DNA from 3 places in the Streptomyces sp. NPDC028308 genome. Region 2 is predicted to be linked to each of the others. Evidence: riboswitches for the same ligand, from Rfam matches in the RefSeq annotation. Region 2 holds a riboswitch; each other region holds the start of a gene.
What was found. Region 2 has a riboswitch for cyclic di-AMP ahead of ACZ4VA_RS13095 (C40 family peptidase). Riboswitches for the same ligand answer to the same signal wherever they lie in the genome.

Region 1 (2,189 bases), on a different contig from region 2:
AGCTGGGCGAGCGTCGACGTGAGCGCGGGGCTTCCGGACGCCTGCGCGAGCGTCTCGTGGAACCAGACCCCCAGGGACCGCAGATCCTCGCTGTGGCCCCTCCTGGCCCGCTCCTGCCCCAGCCTGACCAGTCCGCGCAGCACCTTGAGGTGGGCCTCGGTGCGGCGCTGCGCGGCCCGCGCGGCGCCCAGCGGCTCCAGCAGCATCCGCATCTCCAGGAGGTCGGCCGCCTCCTGCTCGGTGGGCTCGGCCACGCACGCGCCCGCGTGCCGCCGGGTGACGACGAAGCCCTCGGCCTCCAGGGTGCGCAGCGCCTCGCGCACCGGGACGCGCGAGACGCCGTAGCGGCGGGCGAGCAGTTCCTCGGTGAGCCGGCCGCCGCGCTCGTAGACACCCGCGACGATGTCGTCACGGATCGCCGTGCATACCGAGTGCGCCGGAATGCGCATGAGCGGACCTCCGCCTTAATCATCGCGAAACGCCGTCGATTGACGCCCATTCAGTGACTCTATTGCAGCGGGACGGAATTTCCGACGGCGGACCGGAATCCATGGCTATTTTTTGGACAGAGGGCCGTTCGAAACGACGAAGGCCCCGGCTCACGGAGCCGGGGCCTTCGGAAGTCGTACGGGTGTCAGAGGCTGACGCCGTGCGAGCGCAGATACGAGACGGGGTCGAGGTCCGAGCCGTACTCGGCCGTCGTACGGGCCTCGAAGTGGAGGTGGGGTCCGGTGGTGTTGCCGGTGGACCCGGAGAGGGCTATCTGCTGTCCCGGGGTGACCGTCTGCCCCTCGGTGACGCTGATGGACGACAGGTGGCCGTACATGGTGTACGTGCCGTCGTGCATCTTGATGACGACCTGGTTGCCGTAGGCACCGCCCCAGCCGGTCGTGACGACGGTGCCCGCGCCGACGGCGTGGACGACGGTGCCCGACGCGGCGTGGAAGTCGACGCCGGTGTGGCTGCCGGAGGACCAGAGGCTGCCACCGGTCTTGTAGCCGGTGGAGACGTAGGAGCCTGCGATCGGCGCGACGAAGGTGTTGAGGAGCTTGCGCTCGGCGGCGCGGGCGGCGCGCGCCTTGGCCGCGCGCTCCTCCTTCACCTCGGCCAGAGCGCGCTGCCGCGCGGCCTCCTCGGCCTTCTTCAGCGCCGCGGCCTCTTCGGCGGCGTGCTGCTGGGCGGCGGCCTGCGCGTCGATCTGCTCGGCGACCGTGTCGCCGATCGTGATGGCCTGGGTGAGCCCGGTCTGCTGGACGGCGGTGTCCGCGGCGAACGCCGGGGCGGCCAGGGTTCCGATGACACCGGTGGTGGTGAGAGCCGCCACGCCCGCCGCACTCTTGGTGGTCCGCGTGATCCGGCTCGGACGACGATGCTTCCCGGTGGCACGGGTGAACGCCATGAAGGGGCTGGTCCTTTCCTTCCCTCTCGCCTACCGGGTTAGCTGACGGGTTCGGAGCAGGAAGGTCTCCTACGGGCCTCCTCCGCGAGGAAGGACGCCCGATTCACCCCAGGGACTGCGATGGGTCCCCGGCTCCCCTGGCTCGCGCCGTACGGGGACTCGGCGATGACTGTCCGGTGCCGCGGACGCGGCGCACTGCCTGACGAACAGCCGGATTGACGCTAAGGGGGGCGTCTTTCGATCGACAAACGGATCGCGGTTTTTGTAGTGCATGCCACAGGGCAGAAGGGCAACCACCTAGCAATACGGACATATTGAGGACGAAGTCGGGTAAGCGCGCGCGAAACCCCGGATGGACCACGGGTAAACGCGAGAACCCCGGCGACCTCTCGGTCACCGGGGTCCTTGTCCGCACGGTCCTACTCGGCTCGTACGACGCTGACTTCACCGATCCCGAGCGCCCTCACGGGCTCCGCGATCTGCGCGGCGTCGCCCACCAGGACGGTCACCAGCCGGTCCACCGGGAAGGCGTTCACGACCGCGGCGGTGGCCTCCACCGTGCCCGTGGCGGCGAGCTGCTGATAGAGGGTCGCCTGGTAGTCGTCCGGGAGGTGTTGCTCGACCTGGTCCGCGAGCGTGCTCGCGACCGCCGCCGCCGTCTCGAACTTGAGCGGGGCGACCCCCACGAGGTTCTGCACGGCCACATCGCGCTCCGCGTCCGTCAGGCCCTCCGCGGCGAGCGTGCGCAGGACCTTCCAGAGGTCGTCCAGGGCGGGACCCGTGTTGGGCG
Region 2 (2,189 bases):
GCCGGTCACGGCGGGACAGGAACCTTGACGCGGCACCCGGCCACGCCGTCCCCGCGTACGCGTCGCGCGCCCCGTCCGGAGACGCTCCCCGCCGCCGGGGCCCTCAGGGCCGTCACCGGCGCCCCATCGGCCCGTCCTGCCCCTGTTTGCCCACCGGGGCCCCCTTCGCCCTCAGAGAGCGCCTTACGAGCCTGGGCAGGACGCCCCACAGCGTCACGCAGACGGCCAGCGTCCCCGCCGCCGCGGCGATTCCCGCCCCCCGCCCCAGCGTGACGTCCACGACGAGCAGCACGGAGCCGGTGAAGGCCAGCGTCAGGACGCACAGCCCTGCGGAGGCGAGAGCGGAGGAGACCCGCACGATGGTGGCCTTGGCGTTCTGCTGGAACAGCGACCGGTGCAGGGCGGCCGGCGCGACGAACAGGGCGGCGGCCAGCACGGCGAGGAGCAGCGTGGTGACGTACGTGGCGCGCTGCACCGTGTCGAGCGACGGGAACCGCTGGGTGAACGCCAGGGTCAGCAGGAACGCGAAGAGGATCTGCACGCCCGTCTGGACGACGCGCAGTTCCTGGAGCAGTTCGGCGAAGTTGCGGTCCGCGCGCTCCAGGGACGTCTCGTTCCGCGCGGAGTGAGGGTGTCGGTCGGCCATGGACGGACGTGTATCCGCTTCCGGCCCCGGTCACGCCCTCGGAGGGCGACGGCGACCGCCGCCGCCCTCTACGGGCGGGTCAGCCGACCCGGCCGTACCAGACGCTCTTCGTCCAGATCTTCGTGAGCTTCACGACCTCTCCGGTCTTCGGCGAGTGCCAGATCCGTCCCTTCCCGGCGTAGATGCCGACGTGGTAGACGTTCCGGCCCGAGTGGAAGAACACGAGGTCTCCGGCCTTGCGGTGCGAGGCGGAGACGTGATGGGTCTTGTTGTACTGCGCCGCGGCCGTACGAGGCAGCTTCTTGCCCGCCTTCTTGTACGAGTAGAGCGTGAGCCCGGAGCAGTCGAAGCGGCGCGGCCCCGTCGCGCCGTACTTGTACGGAGCACCCTTCTTGGAGGCCGCGATCTGGAGTGCCTTCGTCGCCGTCGAGGCCGCGGCGGCGTCGGATGCGACGCCGGGGACCACGAGGCTGCCGCCGACGGCGGCGATGGTGAGGGCCGAGGCCGTACCGGCCCGGGTCCACAGCGACGGGACACGATTGAGCGCAGTCATGCGCAACCCTTCGTCAGCCGCCTGTGAAGGATGACCTGTCGGATTCGGGCTGGCGAAGTTGCCCGGCCGCGGTGTGCGGCTTCACCCCAAGGACCACGCGGATTGCTCCGGCGGCCCGTCGTGCTGGGTCCTCCACTCCTGCCGATCCACTTCTGTCGACCGGTCATCCGGGCGGCGGCAGGACTCGGCGTCCGCCCGGACCGCCCCGCCGCTGCGGCGGGGGCTTGTCGTCGGAGGGATCTTCACTCATGGATGTCGGAAAATCCGAACGGAACCGGGGATTTGTGGGGTTACTCACCACTCACCCGTTCGGGTGGACACCCCCCATTTCGAACGGGGGTTGGGGGTGTCGACCATGCGCGCACCTGCGGCGGAACGCCTCATTCCGCCCTTGGTGTACGCGCGTTGCGCAACTCGGGAGGGCTGGAAAAAGGGGGCGCGTCTACGCCGTTGGGGGGTACGCCTTTTGGTGCGTTTGTGTCCCGGGCCGGACACCGCGCGCCGGCGGCGGGGACCGGCCCGGGATGGGGGTGCGTCAGTTGTCCGCCGGGGGCGGCAGGGTGACCCTGGCCGCTCGCCGCTCACCGTCCAGGACCCGCAGGGCCTGGGCCAGGGTCGGCGCGTGGACCTCGCTCTCGCCCCGCTGGTGCATCAGAGTGAGCGCGTCCCGCAGTGCGGCGGCTTTCACGACCAGCGCCTGGGCGGCCCGCAGGCCGCGGTAGGTGTCCCCGGGGCGGGCCGGATTGATCCGGCCCAGCAGGTCGACGACGTCGAGGTAACGGTCGATCAGCTCCGCCTCGGCGCGGGTCAGCGCGGGCAGGGGAGGCAGTTCGGGCGGCAGCATCGGCGCCTCACCTTCCGCCGGTCGCGGGGCGCGAGGACCGGTGGCGCGGCACGACCCGGTCGACCAGCCCGTACGCCACCGCCGCCGGGGCGTCCAGGACCGTGTCCCGCTCGATGTCGGCGGCGATCCGCTCCCGGCTCCGCCCC
Region 3 (2,189 bases), on a different contig from region 2:
GCGGCCCATCAGCAAGGTGCTGCTCCGCCACCCCTCGCTGTCCGACGACGAGTTGGCGTCGGTGGCGCGGATGACGGTCGATTCGCTGGCGACGGTCACCATGTCGGGTCCGGGCACCGTCGAACTCCAGCCATACGGCGTGACCAAGGCGACGGGCCTCGCGCTCGCCGCCGGTCATCTCGGCCTGTCGCCGTCGGACACGATCGCGTTCGGGGACATGCCGAACGACATCCCGATGTTCGACTGGGCCGCCCACGGCGTCGCCATGGCCAACGCCCACCCCGAACTCAGGGCGGTTGCCGACGAGATCGCCCTCTCGAACGAGGACGACGGCATCGCGGTCGTCCTGGAACGGCTGTTCCCCGGCCCTGGGGACCGGGGAACAGCGGGCCTTGCGGTCCGGGGGGCCGCCGCCCCGGGCCCGGCTCAGTAGGCGCCGAAGACGTTGTCGATCGAGCCGTACTTGTCGGCGGCGTAGTTGCAGGCGGCGGTGATGTTCGCGACCGGGTCGTACGGGTCCATCGACGTGCCGTCCACGTGGTAGGCGGCGAAGGTCGGGTCGATGACCTGGAGGAGGCCCTTGGACGGCGTGCCGGCCACGGCGTTGGAGTCCCAGTTGTTGATCGCCTGGGGGTTGCCCGAGGACTCCCGGATGATGTTGCGGTGGATGCCGTCGTAGCTGCCCGGTATGCCCTTCTGGGCCATGATGTCCAGGGCTTCCTTGATCCAGCCGTCCAGGTCGTTCGTGTACGTCTTCGCGGTCGCGGGCGCGGCGGCGGTCTTGGCCGTCGCGGCGGCCGTCGTCGCCGTCCCCTTCACGGTCTTCGTGCCCACCGTCAGCTTCAGGCCCGGCCGGATCATCGACGGGTTGCTGCCGATGACGGCGCGGTTGGCGTCGTACAGCTTCTTCCAGTCGCCGGTCTTGGCGTGCTCACGGGCGATCTTGGACAGGGTGTCGCCCAAGGCCACCTTGTAGGTGACGAGCTGGACCTGCGGGACGGCGGCCGGCACGGACTGCGCGGCCTGGGCCGGCTGTGCCGCCTGGGCGCCGGTGGCGCCGATCAGGGGGAGTACGAGTGCGGCTCCGCCCGCTCCCGCGGCGATGAACCCGCGGGTGAGGACGGTGTTTCGGGGACGACGGTGCTTGCCTCGAACGGCCATGGCGCGTTTTTTTCCTCTCCGGTGCCTGCGAGGTGAGCTGTCGGGTTCGGGCTGGGAGGTGCCCGGCCGCACATGACGTGCGACTTGACCCCAAGCCGTTCCGGGTGTCGCCGGACCGGCGCTTTCGTGGGTCCCCCGCTCCTGCCGTGCGTGGGTGGGTGGGGTCACCGAGCGGCGGCAGGATTAGGCGGGTCCGCTCGGATCGACGTGAACGTATGCGAGAGCACATGTCCGAAACAAGGCCCGATTTCCCGTGCCAAGGCATTTGATCTACCTCTGAACAGGGTGGAAATAGTCCGATTAGACCGGAACGTGAAACTCAACTTGCCTTTAGCAAAGGGAGACTTGTCGACTCGGGGTGGCCGAAAGATCGATTCGGGCGTGACCCATTTCACGCGACTAAGACATGTCAAAGCGTAAGCAAGGCAGGCAAGTCGGGCATTAACGGGCGACTGGGAGGCGCCGCCGGGTCACACCCGCCCCGGGGCGCCGCGCGCCGCGCGCCTCGGACGGGCGGTGGCGCGGACCCCGGGACGGACGTGGCGCGGACCCCGGGGCGGACGGTGGCGCGTGCCCGGGCGGGCGGCGATGCGGGCCCCGGGACGGATGGCGGCGCGGACCCGGACGGGCGGCGACGCGGACCCGGGGCGGGCGGTGGCGGGTCCCCCGGCGCGGACCGCGGCGCGGGCGCGCGCGCCGGCCCCCGTCGCGTCCCTGACCTGGACGGCGGGGGCCGAACCGCCGGGTGTGGCTAGCCCGCCGTGCGCGGGATGCGCCGCTCCCACGTCCGGTGGAAGACGACCTCGTCCCCGTCGGTGCAGATCACCTCGTTCGAGGTGATGAACTCGCCCGCGTCGCAGCTGACTTCGGAGTGCGTCTCCACGTGGGCGTCCCACCCGGCGTCCGGCCGGTGCAGCCGGATCGACCAGTCCGAACGGGTCCGCGCGGACAGCGGATCCCACTCGCCGGTCGTGTATGTCTCCAGGGCGTCCTCCGTGACCTCCAGGCCGTCCGGGTACACCCGGGTG

Region 1: linked by a shared signal. The riboswitch ahead of ACZ4VA_RS08180 (M23 family metallopeptidase) and the one ahead of ACZ4VA_RS13095 (C40 family peptidase) in region 2 are both predicted to bind cyclic di-AMP.
Region 3: linked by a shared signal. The riboswitch ahead of ACZ4VA_RS21565 (LysM peptidoglycan-binding domain-containing protein) and the one ahead of ACZ4VA_RS13095 (C40 family peptidase) in region 2 are both predicted to bind cyclic di-AMP.

Annotation. Positions count from the first base shown of each region.
Region 1 covers NZ_JBVHTO010000003.1:121,927-124,115, reverse strand. Annotated here, with positions in the region: gene ACZ4VA_RS08185 (GntR family transcriptional regulator) at 1-449, opposite strand, end outside; gene ACZ4VA_RS08180 (M23 family metallopeptidase) at 635-1,399, opposite strand; cyclic di-AMP (ydaO/yuaA leader) riboswitch at 1,412-1,574, opposite strand; gene ACZ4VA_RS08175 (M16 family metallopeptidase) at 1,819-2,189, opposite strand, start outside.
Region 2 covers NZ_JBVHTO010000005.1:121,185-123,373, forward strand. Annotated here, with positions in the region: gene ACZ4VA_RS13085 (ATP-binding protein) at 1-28, shown strand, start outside; gene ACZ4VA_RS13090 (DUF6328 family protein) at 113-646, opposite strand; gene ACZ4VA_RS13095 (C40 family peptidase) at 726-1,199, opposite strand; cyclic di-AMP (ydaO/yuaA leader) riboswitch at 1,203-1,367, opposite strand; gene ACZ4VA_RS13100 (hypothetical protein) at 1,735-2,043, opposite strand; gene ACZ4VA_RS13105 (ATP-dependent Clp protease proteolytic subunit) at 2,051-2,189, opposite strand, start outside.
Region 3 covers NZ_JBVHTO010000009.1:121,255-123,443, forward strand. Annotated here, with positions in the region: gene ACZ4VA_RS21560 (HAD family hydrolase) at 1-433, shown strand, start outside; gene ACZ4VA_RS21565 (LysM peptidoglycan-binding domain-containing protein) at 427-1,161, opposite strand; cyclic di-AMP (ydaO/yuaA leader) riboswitch at 1,169-1,328, opposite strand; gene ACZ4VA_RS21570 (CocE/NonD family hydrolase) at 1,913-2,189, opposite strand, start outside.